4 regions of the Pseudomonas sp. 10S4 genome follow, and region 1 is predicted to be linked to each of the others. Evidence: predicted binding sites of a transcription regulator. Region 1 holds the regulator's gene; each other region holds the start of a gene.

Region 1 (4,212 bases):
CACTGCGTCCAGCGCTTCGAGAACCACGTCCATCAGTTCCGAGTCGACGCGTCGTTCACCCTTGCGCAGGATGTCGAACACGTTCTCGGCGATGTGACAGCACTCCACCAGCTCATTGAGCTGGAGGAAGCCGGCGCCCCCTTTTACAGTGTGGAAACCGCGAAAAATTGCATTGAGCAAGTCCGCATCATCCGGTCGGCTTTCCAGCTCAACCAGTTGTTCGGACAGCTGCTCTAGAATCTCGCCGGCCTCAACCAGGAAATCCTGAAGGATCTCTTCATCGGCGCCGAAGCTCATTAAGGGGGTGCTCCTAAGGTCTAAAAACCTAAAAAACCTGAAATTCTAAAACTCTAAAATCCTAGGCTGGATAACAAATCGTCCACATCGTCCTGACCGGACACAACATCTTCTCTTTTATCGGCATGAATCTGCGGACCTTCACCCTGAGAGAGATGTTTTTGCGGATCTTTTTCAGCCAGCATCGCTTCACGGTCATGTTCGATACCCGCAAAGCGGTCTACCTGACTGGCCATGAGCACGAGCTTGAGCAGGTTACTTTCAACTTCGGTGACCAATTGGGTCACGCGCTTGATCACTTGACCGGTGAGGTCCTGGTAATCCTGAGCCAGCAGAATGTCGTTCAGGTTGCTCGACACCACGCGATTGTCTTCGCTGCTGCGTGTCAGGAAACCGTCGACCCGCCGCGCCAGCTCACGGAACTCTTCAGCCCCGACTTCGCGACGCATGAACCGTCCCCAGTCGGTGCTCAACGCCTGGGCTTCATTGCTCAGGCCGTTGACCAGCGGCGTGGCGTTTTCCACCAGGTCCATGGTGCGGTTGGCTGCGGCCTCGGTCAGCTTGACCACATAACCCAGACGCTCGGTGGCGTCCGTGATCTGCGAAACTTCCTCGGCTTGCGGCATGTGCGGGTCAATCTGAAAATTGACGATCGCGCTATGCAGCTCACGAGTGAGCTTGCCCACTTCCTGGTACAGGCCGCGGTCACGGGTCTGATTGAGCTCATGGATCAGTTGCACAGCGTCGCCAAACTTGCCTTTTTCAAGGCTGTCGACCAGTTCGCGGGCATGTTTTTTCAGGGTCGACTCAAAGTCGCCCTGTGAAGATTCGTTATGGTCCATAGCTCCCCCGTGGCGCAGTTTCTCAACCGATGCGTTCGAAAATCTTCTCGATTTTGTCTTTCAACGCCTGGGCCGTGAAGGGTTTGACCACATAGCCGTTTACACCGGCCTGGGCCGCTTCGATGATTTGCTCGCGCTTGGCTTCAGCAGTCACCATCAGCACCGGCAGGTGCTTGAGTCTTTCATCGGCGCGCACGTGGCGCAGCAGATCGATACCGGTCATGCCAGGCATGTTCCAGTCCGTTACCAGAAAGTCGATGCTGCCGCTGTTGAGAACCGGAATGGCAGTGATGCCATCGTCAGCCTCGACCGTGTTGGTGAACCCAAGGTCACGCAACAGGTTTTTAATGATCCGCCGCATCGTTGAGAAGTCATCAACGATGAGGATTTTCATGTTCTTGTCCAATTCGACCTCCAAGCAGTCTTAAACGCGCCCAGCACCTGGACACGCCACTTCAATCAATCCGGCAAAGCACTCAAATGACTGTCTGGAGCACAACAGATCGAGACCGCTGCAGTTCAACACCACACCAGCCTCGTTCGCAGTGTCCCCACACTGCCTTCAGCGCGCTCGCCACTCCCCCAAACGCCCCCGCAAACGGGCCGCGCACTGGCTGTGTAACTGGCTGACACGCGATTCGCTGACCCCCAGGACCTCACCGATTTCCTTGAGGTTCAGCTCTTCGTCGTAGTACAGCGCCAACACCAGTCGCTCACGCTCCGGCAAATTGGCAATCGCGTCCGCCAACGCAGCCTGGAAACGTTCATCTTCCAGATCGCGTGACGGCTCCAGATGAGCACTGGCGCCGTCCTCATGCAGCCCTTCGTGTTCGCCGTCCTGCAACAGGTCGTCGAAACTGAACAGGCGGCTGCCCAAGGTGTCGTTCAAAATCCCGTAATAATCGTCGAGACTCAATTGGAGTTCGGCCGCAACCTCGTGATCTTTAGCGTCACGGCCGGTTTTAGCTTCAATCGAGCGAATTGCGTCGCTGACCATGCGGGTATTGCGGTGGACCGAACGTGGCGCCCAGTCCCCTTTGCGTACTTCATCGAGCATCGCGCCGCGGATTCGAATGCCCGCGTACGTCTCGAAACTCGCGCCTTTGCTGGCGTCGTATTTGGTCGATACTTCAAGCAGGCCGATCATCCCGGCCTGGATCAGGTCTTCCACCTGAACACTGGCCGGCAAACGTGCCAGCAAGTGGTAAGCAATGCGTTTAACCAGTGGCGCGTAACGCTCGATCAGCTCGTACTGCGAGTCACGTGCCGACTTCTTGTAGAGGTTGTAGCCACTGGCTGTCATAGGACGGGTCCTGCGGTCTGTTGCACGAGACGCTCGACGAAAAATTCCAGATGCCCGCGCGGGTTGGCCGGCAGTGGCCAGGTGTCGACCTTCTGTGCAATCGCCTTGAACGCCAGGGCGCACTTGGAGCGCGGGAAGGCTTCGTAGACGGCACGTTGCTTCTGCACGGCCTTGCGCACGCTTTCGTCGTAAGGCACGGCGCCGACGTATTGTAAGGCGACGTCGAGGAAGCGGTCCGTGACCTTGGTCAACTTGGCGAACAGGTTGCGACCTTCTTGCGGGCTCTGGGCCATATTGGCCAGGACGCGGAAGCGGTTCATGCCGTAATCGCGATTCAGCAGTTTGATCAGCGCGTAGGCGTCGGTGATGGAGGTCGGCTCATCGCAGACCACCAGCAACACTTCCTGGGCGGCGCGGACAAAACTGACTACCGAGTCACCAATACCGGCAGCTGTGTCGATCACGAGTACGTCGAGGTTGTCGCCGATATCGCTGAAGGCCTGGATCAGGCCGGCATGTTGGGCCGGGCTCAGATGAACCATGCTCTGGGTACCGGAAGCGGCCGGGACGATGCGAATACCGCCCGGGCCTTGCAACAGAACGTCGCGCAGCTCGCAGCGGCCTTCGATCACGTCGGCCAGGGTACGTTTTGGCGTCAGTCCCAACAGAACGTCGACGTTCGCCAGCCCCAGATCGGCATCCAGCAGCATGACGCGCCGGCCGAGCTCAGCTAGAGCCAGGGACAAGTTCACTGACACGTTAGTCTTCCCGACGCCACCTTTGCCGCCGGTCACCGCGATCACCTGTACGGGATGCATGCTGCCCATGTTATTTCTTTACCTTGTCTTGCATAGACGGAGGCCACATTACTGGCTGCGCGTTCATCAACTGAACAATGCATGGCAGACCATCGATGTAGGTACAAAAACTGTTCATTAGTACCTCAGCCAACCTGCTTGGTCGGGCTGTGGTAAATATCAGCGAACATGTCAGCCATGGCTTCTTCGCTGGGTTCTTCCTGCATTTGCACGCTGACCGCGCGACTGACCAACTGATGACGTCGCGGCAGATGCAAATCATCCGGGATACGCGGACCATCGGTGAGGTAAGCCACCGGCAATTCATGACTGATAGCCAGGCTCAACACCTCGCCCAGACTCGCCGTTTCATCCAGTTTAGTCAGGATGCAGCCAGCGAGCCCGCAACGCTTGTAACTGTGATAAGCGGCGGTTAGAACCTGTTTTTGGCTGGTGGTTGCCAGGACCAGATAATTTTTTGATTTGATGCCACGACCGGCCAGGCTTTCGAGCTGCATGCGCAATGCCGGATCGCTGGCCTGAAGGCCGGCAGTATCGATCAGCACCACGCGTTTACGCAGCAGCGGGTCCAGCGCCTGAACCAGCGACTGGCCCGGATCGACGTGGGTCACCGACACATTAAGAATCCGGCCCAATGTCTTGAGTTGTTCCTGAGCACCGATACGGTAGCTGTCCATGCTCACCAGCGCGATGTTTTGCGCGCCGTACTTGAGCACGTAACGGGCGGCGAGCTTGGCCAGCGTGGTGGTCTTGCCCATGCCGGCAGGGCCGACCATGGCAATCACACCGCCCTCTTCCAGTGGCTCGACTTCCGGTGTGGCGATCATCCGCGCCAGGTGCGCCAGCAACATGCGCCAGGCCTGACGAGGTTCTTCAATATCGGTAATCAGCGCTAGCAGATCGCGCGACAACGGGCCGGACAAGCCGATGCGTTGCAGGCGACGCCACAGGT
Region 2 (4,212 bases), 3.4 Mb from region 1:
GTTGTAGGCGCCGCCATCTTCTTCGAAGGTCGCGATGTTGGCGTCGAACAACGATTCATCGGACTTGCGGCCGGTGACGATCACGTTGCCCTTGTACAGCTTCAGGCGCACGACACCGTTCACGTGGGCCTGGGACGCATCGATCATCTGTTGCAGCATCAGACGCTCAGGGCTCCACCAGTAACCGGTGTAGATCAGGCTGGCGTATTTAGGCATCAGCTCATCTTTGAGGTGAGCCACTTCGCGGTCCAGGGTGATCGATTCGATCGCCCGGTGAGCACGCAGCATGATGGTGCCGCCTGGGGTTTCGTAGCAGCCACGGGACTTCATGCCCACGTAGCGGTTTTCGACGATGTCCAGACGGCCGATGCCGTGTTCACCACCGATACGGTTCAGGGTCGCCAACACGGTGGCCGGGGTCATTTCGACGCCGTCCAGTGCGACGATGTCGCCGTTGCGGTAGGTCAGTTCCAGGTATTGCGCTTTATCAGGAGCGTTCTCCGGGGAGACGGTCCATTTCCACATGTCTTCTTCGTGCTCGGTCCAGGTGTCTTCCAGCACGCCGCCTTCATAGGAGATGTGCAGCAGGTTGGCATCCATCGAGTACGGGGATTTTTTCTTGCCGTGGCGCTCGATCGGGATGTTGTGCTTTTCAGCATAATCCATCAGCTTTTCACGGGAGAGCAGGTCCCACTCGCGCCAAGGAGCGATTACTTTCACACCTGGCTTGAGGGCGTAGGCGCCGAGTTCGAAACGAACCTGGTCGTTACCCTTGCCGGTCGCGCCATGGGAAATGGCATCTGCACCGGTTTCGTTGGCGATTTCGATCAGGCGTTTGGCGATCAACGGACGAGCGATGGAGGTACCCAGCAGGTACTCGCCTTCGTAAACGGTGTTGGCACGGAACATCGGGAACACGAAATCACGCACGAACTCTTCGCGCAGATCGTCGATGTAGATTTCTTTTACGCCCATGGCCTGAGCCTTGGCGCGGGCCGGTTCGACCTCTTCGCCCTGACCCAGGTCAGCGGTGAAGGTCACTACTTCACAGTTATAAGTATCCTGCAGCCACTTGAGGATCACCGAAGTGTCCAGGCCGCCGGAATACGCCAGAACGACCTTGTTTACGTCCGCCATGCCATCACTCCACGGGGTTCTACGGAAAGCCGAGAAGTCTACCGCTCATACAGAATAATTTACAGTGGCGCGACAGCTTATGACGACGAAGCGACAGATTATGTCGAGCGAGCGACGATTACAGCGGGTTCAGGAGGTCGCCGCAGCGCCTGCGGAAGCGGTGGCCGCAGGTGCCGGTTTGTCGATGGGCGCAACGCGCTCCAGGCGCACGGCCACCCGACGATTCTTGGCCCGGTTGGCCGCATTGGTGTTTGGCGCCAAAGGATAGCGCTCACCGTGGAAACGCATGGTGATCTGCGACTCCTGAATGCCATTGGCCTTGAAGAAGTCCATCACCGCCAGCGCCCGGCGGCGTGACAGTTCACGGTTGGTCAGACGATTACCGCTGTTGTCGGAATGACCGTCAAGTTCGATGTGATTGACCGTCGGGTCAGCCTTCATGAACGCCAGCATGACCTGCAACTTGGCCTTGGCTGCCGGATCCAGATCGACACCTTCACCAGAGAAGCCGACTTCGGATTGCTTCACCTGCTCGAAATTCTGCGGCAACAGCTTGGCCACGCAACCTTGATAGTCATTGAAGGCTTTGCTGAACTTGACCGGCAGCAAACGCACTTCAGACACCCGACCGTCGCCCGAAGCGTGCCGAATGACTGGGCTACGACCGTCCATCAAACCACTGATCAGGCGCCCGGCCTGAACCTGCGAACTGTTGAACAGCACGTTGCCGCTGCCAATGTTCACCGAGCCCAGGTTGATGTCCCCACGCCCCGGTTGCCACGGCGCGGCGGCCGCCAGCAAAGTCGCGGAACCGCCGCCAATCATTGAGTTGTAGGCTTTGAGACGAAAAATCGCCTGCTCGCCGGCACGACGCACGAACTCACCGGAACCGAAATCGGTGATCGGCTGGGTCAGTCGGCATTCGAACTTGTCACCTTCGACCGTCCACTCGATGCTCTCCAGACGGGTCTGGAAAGTGAGCGCCATCGCGGGAAGGCTGGCAAACACACTGAGCAAGGCTAAATAACGCTGGCGCACGGGAGGCTCCACTGGCTTCTACAACAAAAAGACCGACACATACGTTTACGGCATACCTATTGGATATCGGAAGCTTGCTGCAAAACTTGATAGCGAGTGCCTGCATGAGTCTTTTCCGGTAGCATTCCCCTCAGTTTGACCCGCCTGGAATCCCCTCATGTCCGACCGCCTGACCCTGCTGCGTCCCGACGACTGGCATATTCATCTTCGCGATGGTGCTGTTTTGTCCAATACCGTTGCGGATGTCGCGCGCACCTTTGGTCGCGCCATCATCATGCCCAACCTGGTACCTCCGGTGCGCAACGCCGCTGAAGCCGACGGCTATCGCCAGCGGATTCTCGCTGCACGCCCGGCCGGCAGTCGTTTCGAACCGCTGATGGTGCTGTACCTGACCGACCGCACCCAGCCCGAAGAAATTCGTGAGGCCAAGGCCAGCGGTTTCGTTCACGCCGCCAAGCTGTACCCGGCCGGCGCCACCACCAACTCGGATTCTGGCGTCACCAGCATCGACAAGATTTTCCCGGCGATCGAGGCCATGGCCGAAGTCGGGATGCCTTTGTTGATTCACGGTGAAGTCACCCGTGGCGATGTCGACGTGTTCGACCGCGAAAAGATCTTCATCGATGAGCACATGCGACGTGTGGTCGAGCGTTTCCCGACACTCAAAGTGGTGTTCGAACACATCACCACCGCTGACGCCGTGCAGTTCGTCAACGCGGCTTCGGCCAACGTTGGCGCGACCATCACCGCTCATCACCTGCTCTACAACCGCAACCACATGCTGGTGGGCGGGATTCGGCCGCACTTCTACTGCCTGCCGATTCTCAAGCGCAACACTCACCAGGAAGCCCTGCTCGACGCCGCCACCAGCGGCAGCGAGAAGTTCTTCCTCGGCACCGACTCGGCGCCGCATGCCCAGCACGCCAAAGAAGCCGCTTGCGGCTGTGCCGGTTGCTATACCGCTTATGCTGCAATCGAGATGTATGCCGAAGCCTTCGAACAGCGCAACGCGCTGGACAAGCTCGAAGCCTTCGCCAGCCTCAACGGCCCGCGCTTCTATGGCCTGCCGGTGAATACAGATCGCATCACCCTGGTCCGCGATGAGTGGACCGCCCCAACCAGCCTGCCATTTGGCGAGCTGACCGTAATCCCGCTGCGCGCCGGTGAAAAACTGCGCTGGCGCCTGCTGGAGGAACACGCGTGAGTGAAGACCATTTCGACGACGAACAGGACGGTCAAGGCGGCGGAGGCGGTCCTCGTCATCCAATGGCGGCCCGATTCCGTGGTTACCTGCCGGTTGTCGTCGACGTAGAAACCGGTGGTTTCAACTCGGCCACCGACGCCCTGCTGGAAATCGCGGCGACCACCATCGCCATGGACGAAAAAGGCTTTGTGTATCCCGATCACACTTACTTCTTTCGTGTAGAGCCGTTTGAAGGCGCGAACATCGAAGCGGCCGCCCTGGAATTCACCGGGATCAAGCTCGATCACCCGCTGCGCATGGCCGTGAGCGAAGAAACCGCACTGACCGATATCTTCCGGGGCATCCGCAAGGCCCTGAAAGCCAACGGTTGCAAACGGGCGATTCTGGTCGGCCACAACAGCAGCTTCGATCTGGGCTTCCTCAACGCCGCTGTCGCGCGCCTGGACATGAAACGTAACCCGTTTCATCCATTCTCCAGCTTCGACACCGCAACCCTCGCCGGCTTGGCGTATGGCCAGACTGTACTGGCCAAGGCCTGTCAGGCTGCCGATATCGACTTTGACGGTCGTGAGGCCCACTCGGCTCGCTACGATACCGAGAAGACGGCCGAGCTGTTCTGCGGCATCGTCAATCGCTGGAAACAAATGGGCGGCTGGGAAGACTTCAACGACTGATACGGTCGAAGGGATTTATCCCGCCCACAAAAAAACCGGCCTTGGCGGCCGGTTTTTTATGCCTTACGCTTGGGCTTACAGCGCCGCAGCGTGCTCGGTCAGGTAAGCCGCAACACCTTCGGTGGAAGCGGTCATGCCTTTGTCGCCTTTTTTCCAGTT
Region 3 (4,212 bases), 3.6 Mb from region 1:
CGCGGTTCTTCATCAAGCGAGTGCCGCAGTCGTTGAGCACGGTGTTGGGGGCCGGGTTGATCGTCGGTTCGTTCTACGGTCTGGCACCGTTGTATGCCTCGCAACAAGGGCTTTCGACCGAGCAGGTCGGTCTGTTCATGGGTAGCTGCATTTTTGCCGGTCTGGTGGTGCAGTGGCCGTTGGGCTGGTTGTCTGATCGTTATGACCGGGCGTTGCTGATCCGCTGCTTCGCTTTGTGTCTGGCCGTTGCTGCGTTGCCGCTGGCGATCATGACCGAAGTGCCGCTGGAGGTGCTGTTCATCGCCGGGTTCTTCTGTTCGCTGGTGCAGTTTTGCCTGTATCCGTTGGCGGTGGCGTTTTCCAATGACCACGTTGAGGGGGATCGTCGGGTTTCCCTGACAGCGATGCTTTTGGTGACCTACGGCGTTGGCGCCAGTATCGGGCCGCTGGTGGCCGGGGTGCTGATGAAACTGTTCGGCAGCCACATGCTGTATGCCTTCTTCAGCTTCTTTGCGCTGGTGCTGGTGTGGCGGATTCGCCCGAAAGCGGTGACCAACCTGCATCAGGTCGACGATGCGCCACTGCATCACGTGGCCATGCCTGACAGCATGTCGAGTTCACCGCTGGTGGCAGCCCTTGACCCGCGGGTCGATGAGCAGGTGGTGCAGGATCAGATGCAGAACCCGATCGATCCTGAACCGGACCCTGAGCCGAAACCTGAAACCGATCCGTCTCCGGAAGAACCGCACGACCCGGACACAGGTCGCGAACAAAGCTTCACCGAGGCCAGACCTTAATATCCATGCATAAAAAAACGGGCAGTCACCGCAAGGGACTGCCCGTTTTTTATTGAAGCGCAGTGCTTACATGTCGTCTTTGTCGAAGCGCCGGGCTTCGCGCTGAAGCTGATAGACGAAGCGCTCGACCTGCCGTTGCACCAGGCCGCTCATGTTGTGAAAGCGTACGCCGGCGAACGTGGTGGAGATTCTTTCTTCGAAGTGTAAGTAACGCAGTTCAACCGGGGCCGTCATGCTGCCAAAGGGCAGGGCGGCGATGAAGCGGTCATAGACTTGGCCCAGTTGCAGGCTGGAAGTGATATCGCCTTCGAAGCGCAGCTTGCAGCCAGTGGCAGAGATATCCAGCAACTTGCCGTTGATTGGCGACTTGAGTTTTTCACCGCCCAGTTCGACATTAACCAGTTGCGCCAGCTTCAACGCGGCGCGAAAGGCATTGCGACGCTGGTGGTAAACCACCTCGGTCGGCAGCGCGCCCCGATAGCAACGACCACCACCGGACTCGTCGATGGTCAACGGACCGTTGCTTTCCCAGGCAATGCGCACACCGTCGTGGAAGCCTTCGACCCGGAATGGTTCACCGGCCAACAGGTAGCGTTCACCGTCACGGGGGATCATCTCGTCCAGGGCGATCATGTTGCTGTCACGATCGATGTCCACCAGATAGCTCTGGAAGCGCTGGCTACGTTCGTGGAACGTGATGATCAGCGGATCATGGCTGTCTTGCAGCTGGCGCAGGTTGCCGGAGATTTCCAGGGGTGTGGTGAGCACCTTGGGTGGCTGCGGAGCATCTTCCGCACTTAAGGCATTGAACACGGTTCATCAATCTCCAGACAAAATATGACTACTAGCCGGCATTCTGCCAGCATGTTTCGCGTCTTGATAGGGCGTGCTCATTAGCGGACTCAAGCCTGACTGAGCGGACGAGGTCCGGCCATCTTGGCAGTTGATCCGCGTGCATCATAGAGCGCTGGAGGTTCGCCACCGGTGAGGATTTTCAGCTGATTGGCCGTAGCGGCCTGCTGCATCAGGATCGACTGGCCATTCTTGACGTTGGCAGCCTGGCATTGAGCCAGAAGATCGGTCAGCACATCGCTTTGTTCCAGCAACTGACCGCCAATGCTCGAATGGCTGGCGAGTTGCTCAAGGCCGGCGCGAGTGAGGGGCAGGTTCAGGCTGGCGAGGATTTCGCTGCGCTTGCGGCCATGCTGTTCGAGCAAAATGATCAATGCCTGTTTTTCCGCCAGAATTTCTTCAAGCAGTGGCATGTCGCGACCGTGCAAGGCGAGGGACTCGGTTTGCAATAACGCCAGCAAGCGTTGAGCTGGAGCAAAGTCGTCGGTGATCAGTTGCAGTAGATTAGTGTCGTGCATGGCTGGCCTTGGGTTTTAAGCGTCCAAAAGCCTGGCGCAGGCGATGGCCTAGCGCTGGGCTTCGAAGTTGAGCAGTTTGCTGGCTACACGGTTGCTGTCGACTTTATAGCTGCCATCGGCAATCGCTGCTTTCAACTCGGCCACACGGGCGTTGTCGACGGCAGGCTGATCGCGCAGCTTGTCAGTGACCTTTTGCAACTGTTGAGCCTCATTGCTGAGATGTACCGATTCCCCGCTTGTGACGGTACTGGCCTGTTCGGCCGGGGTAGTCAGCGGTGCGGATTTGCCGGCGTCGGCGGTTTCCTTGGCAACGCTGGTACGTGTACTGCCCGTAAGTGGCGAGGAGCTGTTTAAACGGCTGAAATCGATGACCATGATAAAAAAACCTCTGGGTATTTGGACGCTTGCCATGTTTTCGGCAATCCCTGCGAAAACTTTAGGCTCATTTAAGCAATGAGCCGCATGCGCCAGCACTTGTCCTGCATGGGGCACAGTTTAGGCAACAGCCAGGCGGCGCGCCATAGCTTCACAAAACAGAGAGCCCTACATGGACACTTCCACTTGGCCTGGCGCGGTGACTTGCGCCTTGATGACTCGCATGGAATTGAGGTTTTTTACCCTTATCTGTTCAGCCAGGCCGCCATTGGAGAGCGCTTCGCCCGGCATGCGCACACTGAGCGTACCACTGCGTGCGGTAATCACCACCTGATCACCCTTGCGTACGACTTCCGCCTGTTCGAGATGGACCAGGGTGATGACCTGATCGCCTACCGTTTGTCGGGTAAGTTTCTGTCCGATGGCCTGGTCAACCGAGGTGAAATACCCCTGGTTGATCAAGCTGATGTCGCGCTCGCGTAAAACGACATCGCCCGGTTCGATGATGCCGGCGCGCCTGAGCGGGCGAGTGGTGGTGACGACCTCTCGAAACAGGTGCACTTGAGCGGGTACGAACACGGTCCAGGGGGAGCTGCCCTCGCAACGAACCTTGACTGTAACCCGCCCGATGGGGGTGGCCGGGCTTTCCAGGGAGGCTGTCAATTCCTTGTCGCACATGGGCATGCGCAGTCGCGGATCGAGCTGCTTGACCTCGATTTCGTAGCGACCTTCCGTTTGACTGGTAGCCAGATAGTCCTCTACGGTGAATTCAAGAAAGCCCTGAGTGACGCCGATAAGCATGTCAGGCAAGGTAACCGCATCAGCAACGGCAGGGCTGCCAGGGGTCAACAGGCAAGCAGCCGACATCACGCAAAGCAATTTGCGGTAGTTTGATGTCAGGCGTCGGAAAAATGTCGTTTGATCGTTCATAAGGGTTAAAAAGCAAGCGCCGTGCCGTTTAGTGATGAATGTGCGTCGCAACACAACTTAGCGTTGGTGTAGGAGTCTGGGCATGGCTGGTGTAATGGATTCGGTAAACCAGCGCACGCAACTGGTAGGGCAGAATCGCCTGGAGCTGTTGTTGTTCCGTCTCGACGGCCAGCAACTCTACGGGATCAACGTGTTCAAGGTTCGTGAGGTGCTGCAATGCCCCAAACTGACTCTGATGCCCAAGTCCAGTCCCGTCGTGTGCGGTGTGGCAAATATTCGTGGGGCGACCATCCCGATCCTCGATCTGGCGATGGCGACCGGTGCCGGTGCACTTAAAGATCAAAGCAATCCCTTCGTGATCATCACGGAGTACAACACCAAGACTCAGGGTTTCCTGGTCCGGTCGGTAGAGCGCATCGTCAACATGAACTGGGAGGAGATTCATCCGCCACCCAAGGGCACTGGACGCGATCATTACCTCACGGCTGTGACTCGGGTCGACAATCAGTTAGTCGAAATCATCGATGTCGAGAAAGTCCTGGCGGAGGTTGCGCCGACACCGGAAGCGATTTCGGTGGGGGTGGTCGATGTCGAAACCCAGCACAAGGCCTTGTCCTTGCGAGTGCTGACGGTCGATGACTCGTCGGTGGCGCGCAAGCAGGTGACCCGTTGCCTGCAAACGATCGGTGTCGAAGTGGTGGCGTTGAACGACGGTCGGCAAGCGCTGGAGTACCTGCGCA
Region 4 (4,212 bases), 1.8 Mb from region 1:
CCGCGGCTACCGACTGGTTCATGCCGTCGATTTCGCCGATGCGCTGGGTCACGCTGACCAGTCGCAGACCGGCCTGATTCGCCACTTCGACGCTCTCTTCACTGGAAACCTGGCTGGCGTTCATGGTGGTCACCGCTTCGCGAGAACCGATCTGCAGCGAGGTGATCATCTTGTGGATCTCCTCGGCCGATTCCTGGGTACGGTGTGCCAGGTTGCGCACTTCGTCCGCCACCACCGCAAAACCACGACCGGCTTCACCGGCACGGGCCGCTTCGATGGCTGCGTTCAATGCCAGCAGGTTGGTTTGCTGGGAGATGCCTTTGATCACATCCAGAATGTGCCCGATGTTGTCGGTGCTGGCATTCAGGGTTTCGATCTGGGTGCAGGACAGGCTGATTTTCTGCGACAGCTCGGTCATGGCCAGAATGGTTTTTTCCACCACCTGACGACCGTCATCGGCCTGCTCGCTCGCGCCGCTGGCGTGCTGTGAAGCGTCTGCCGCGTTGCGGGCGATTTCCTGGGTTGCGGCACCGAGTTCGTTGATCGCGGCGGCCACACTGTTGGTACGAGCGCTTTGTTCGTCGGAACCGATGATCGAGGCGTTGGACGACGCCATCACCCGTTGCGACAGGTCATGAACCTGGCGGGTCGCCGAAGACACTTCGGAAATCGACGCGTGAATCCGCTCTACGAACTGGTTGAACGCAGCACCCAGCTCACCGAACTCGTCTTTGCTTTCCACGGCCAGACGACGGGTCAGGTCACCTTCACCTTGGGCGATGTCTTTCATCGCGCGGCCCATGGTGGTCAGTGGACGCATCAGCACGTTGATCAGCAAGCTCAGCAGCACTGCAATGGCGCTCACGGCGATAAACATCGCAATCAGTGCCGAGGTGCGGAATTGGCTCAAAGGCGCGTAGGCCTTGTCCTTGTCGATCGACAGACCGATGTACCACTCGGCACTCGGCAAACCCGTCACCGGGGTGAACGAGAGGATGCGGTCTTGCTTGTTCAGGGTGACTTCCTGGTTGCCCTTCTCGATGCGTACGTTGGTGTTCGGGTAAATATCTTTAAGGTTCTTCATCACCTGATCTTTATCCGGGCTGACGATCACTTGACCGTCGGCACTGACCAGGAACGCGTGGCCGATACCGCCGAAGTCCACCGAGTTGATGATCTTCACCAGGGTTTCGAGGCTCAGGTCGCCGCCAACAACGCCGAGCAACTCGCCGTTCTTTTTCACCGGCAGGGCGATGGTCACTACCAGTCCACCCACCGCGGCCATGTAAGGCGGGGTCAACATGGTCTTGTCGGCAGTGACGGCTTGTTTGTACCAGGGACGCTGACGCGGATCGTAGCCATCCGGCATCTTCGCGTCAGGGCGTTGGGTGAATACGCCATTCGCCTGGCCGACATAGGTGAACTGGAAGTTCGAGGTGAGGGCAGGTTGATCCACCAACCCTGGCAGATCGGCATTCGCACCTTGGTGGGCGACGTTCTGTGCCAGGTTTTCCAACACCAGCACACGGCCGCTCATCCAGTTCTGCACGCTGCTGGCGGTCAAGTCGCCAGCTTGCTGGACGGAGGACTCGAGATTTTCCCGGATCGTATTTCGCTGTAAATAGTCGTTGTACAAAGTGAACAACGCGAAAGCCAGCACTACGACGCCAGAAGCGGCCAGCAGGATTTTATGGCTGAACTTAAGATTCATTTCAGGGGACTTCTTATGGAAAAAGTGGGGATGCGTTCCGGATTGCAACATTCCATGTAACAGCGCAGACGGCTTTCTGAGGCCGCTCTACTTTGGTGCACGCATGTCTCACTAGTCTTTCGGCACGAGAAGGAGAAATCTTAGGGGGTTTGTATGAAATGGCTGGAATTCTTGCCAGATTCCCGCCGAACGGCGTGCTAGAGCGTCTGACTTAGCTTATCTCTGCCACTTTTTCCGTTTGTTGTTTGAAGCTTTTTACCTGCTCCAAAACGACAAAACCCCTGACTGCGTTAGCAGACAGGGGTTTCGGAATTCAATCTTGACGATGACCTACTCTCACATGGGGAAACCCCACACTACCATCGGCGATGCATCGTTTCACTGCTGAGTTCGGGATGGGATCAGGTGGTTCCAATGCTCTATGGTCGTCAAGAAATTCTGTGACCAGCCCGTTACCGCAGTAACGTGCCAGCAAAAAATGGTGACTTCTACTAAAACAAAACCCCTACCTGCATACGCAGATAGGGGTTTCGGAATTTAATCTTGACGATGACCTACTCTCACATGGGGAAACCCCACACTACCATCGGCGATGCATCGTTTCACTGCTGAGTTCGGGATGGGATCAGGTGGTTCCAATGCTCTATGGTCGTCAAGAAATTCGGTAGCCAGGTCGTTCTCCTTACGGAGTACGCTCCAGCGAATGGGTATGTGATAGATCTCGGTGTTTTGTGAGTGTCTCGAACTTTCGGTTCGTTTCGTCTTCACACACCGCAATCTGGTGCTCTTTCGCTTTTCAGCTCGAAGCAAGCAAATTGCTTGGGTGTTATATGGTCAAGCCTCACGGGCAATTAGTATTGGTTAGCTCAACGCCTCACAGCGCTTACACACCCAACCTATCAACGTCGTAGTCTTCGACGGCCCTTCAGGGGACTCAAGGTCCCAGTGAGATCTCATCTTGAGGCTAGTTTCCCGCTTAGATGCTTTCAGCGGTTATCCGTTCCGAACATAGCTACCCGGCAATGCCACTGGCGTGACAACCGGACACACCAGAGGTTCGTCCATCCCGGTCCTCTCGTACTAGGAGACAGCTCCTCTCAAATCTCAAACGTCGCGCGGCGGATAGGGACCGAACTGTCTCACGACGTTCTAAACCCAGCTCGCGTACCGCTTTAATGGGCGAACAGCCCAACCCTTGGGACCTACTCCAGCCCCAGGATGCGACGAGCCGACATCGAGGTGCCAAACCATGCCGTCGATATGGACTCTTGGGCAAGATCAGCCTGTTATCCCCGAGGTACCTTTTATCCGTTGAGCGACAGCGCTTCCACAAGCCACTGCCGGATCACTAGTCCCGACTTTCGTCCCTGCTCGACTTGTCAGTCTCACAGTCAAGCTCCCTTGTGCACTTACACTCGACACCTGATTGCCAACCAGGTTGAGGGAACCTTTGGGCGCCTCCGTTACTTTTTAGGAGGCAACCGCCCCAGTCAAACTACCCACCATACACTGTCCTCGATCCGGATAACGGACCTGAGTTAGAACCTCAAAGTTGCCAGGAGTGGTATTTCAACGTTGACTCCACCTGAACTAGCGTCCAATCTTCACAGTCTCCCACCTATCCTACACAAGCCACACCGAACACCAATACCAAGCTGTAGTAAAGGTCACGGGGTCTTTCCGTCATGCTGCGCGTAACGAGCATCTTTACTCGTAATGCAATTTCTCCGAGTTCGCGGTTGAGACAGCTGGGAAGTCGTTACGCCATTCGTGCAGGTCGGAACTTACCCGACAAGGAATTTCGCTACCTTAGGACCGTTATAGTTACGGCCGCCGTTTACCGGGGCTTCGATCAAGAGCTTCGCGTTAGCTAACCCCATCAATTAACCTTCCGGCACCGGGCAGGCGTCACACCCTATACGTCCACTTTCGTGTTTGCAGAGTGCTGTGTTTTTAATAAACAGTCGCAGCGGCCTGGTATCTTCGACCGGCATGGGCTTACGCAGTAAATGCCTTCACGCCTCACCGGCCCCCTTCTCCCGAAGTTACGGGGGCATTTTGCCGAGTTCCTTAACCACGAGTTCTCTCAAGCGCCTTGGTATTCTCTACCCAACCACCTGTGTCGGTTTGGGGTACGGTTCCTGGTTACCTGAAGCTTAGAAGCTTTTCTTGGAAGCATGGCATCAACCACTTCGTGTTCTAAAAGAACACTCGTCATCAGCTCTCGGCCTTAGAATCCCGGATTTACCTAAGATTCCAGCCTACCACCTTAAACTTGGACAACCAACGCCAAGCTGGCCTAGCCTTCTCCGTCCCTCCATCGCAATAACCAGAAGTACAGGAATATTAACCTGTTTTCCATCGACTACGCTTTTCAGCCTCGCCTTAGGGACCGACTAACCCTGCGTCGATTAACGTTGCGCAGGAAACCTTGGTCTTTCGGCGTGGGTGTTTTTCACACCCATTGTCGTTACTCATGTCAGCATTCGCACTTCTGATAC

The links. Region 1 encodes FliA, which starts transcription of late flagellar genes. Its sites were predicted from a motif close to CTAAAGTTTNNNNNNNNNNNGCCGNTAA; they were not measured.
Region 2: RHM58_RS01670 (flagellar protein MotY) is a predicted target of FliA. The motif match lies at 2,239-2,266, and genes of this name have one in related genera.
Region 3: flgM (flagellar biosynthesis anti-sigma factor FlgM) is a predicted target of FliA. The motif match lies at 2,580-2,607, and genes of this name have one in related genera.
Region 4: RHM58_RS08900 (methyl-accepting chemotaxis protein) is a predicted target of FliA. The motif match lies at 1,828-1,855, and genes of this name have one in related genera.

Annotation. Positions count from the first base shown of each region.
Region 1 covers NZ_CP133774.1:3,733,904-3,738,115, reverse strand. Annotated here, with positions in the region: gene RHM58_RS17415 (chemotaxis protein CheA) at 1-297, opposite strand, end outside; gene RHM58_RS17410 (protein phosphatase CheZ) at 351-1,139, opposite strand; gene RHM58_RS17405 (chemotaxis response regulator CheY) at 1,162-1,533, opposite strand; gene fliA (RNA polymerase sigma factor FliA) at 1,702-2,442, opposite strand; gene fleN (flagellar synthesis regulator FleN) at 2,439-3,269, opposite strand; gene flhF (flagellar biosynthesis protein FlhF) at 3,386-4,212, opposite strand, start outside.
Region 2 covers NZ_CP133774.1:348,475-352,686, forward strand. Annotated here, with positions in the region: gene RHM58_RS01665 (argininosuccinate synthase) at 1-1,137, opposite strand, end outside; gene RHM58_RS01670 (flagellar protein MotY) at 1,267-2,175, opposite strand; gene pyrC (dihydroorotase) at 2,333-3,379, shown strand; gene rnt (ribonuclease T) at 3,376-4,053, shown strand; gene RHM58_RS01685 (peroxiredoxin) at 4,129-4,212, opposite strand, start outside.
Region 3 covers NZ_CP133774.1:36,287-40,498, reverse strand. Annotated here, with positions in the region: gene RHM58_RS00200 (MFS transporter) at 1-797, shown strand, start outside; gene RHM58_RS00195 (flagellar brake protein) at 864-1,610, opposite strand; gene RHM58_RS00190 (flagella synthesis protein FlgN) at 1,700-2,167, opposite strand; gene flgM (flagellar biosynthesis anti-sigma factor FlgM) at 2,216-2,542, opposite strand; gene flgA (flagellar basal body P-ring formation chaperone FlgA) at 2,711-3,472, opposite strand; gene RHM58_RS00175 (chemotaxis protein CheV) at 3,555-4,212, shown strand, end outside.
Region 4 covers NZ_CP133774.1:1,889,394-1,893,605, reverse strand. Annotated here, with positions in the region: gene RHM58_RS08900 (methyl-accepting chemotaxis protein) at 1-1,711, opposite strand, end outside; rRNA gene rrf (5S ribosomal RNA) at 2,029-2,144, opposite strand; rRNA gene rrf (5S ribosomal RNA) at 2,253-2,368, opposite strand; rRNA gene RHM58_RS08885 (23S ribosomal RNA) at 2,542-4,212, opposite strand, start outside.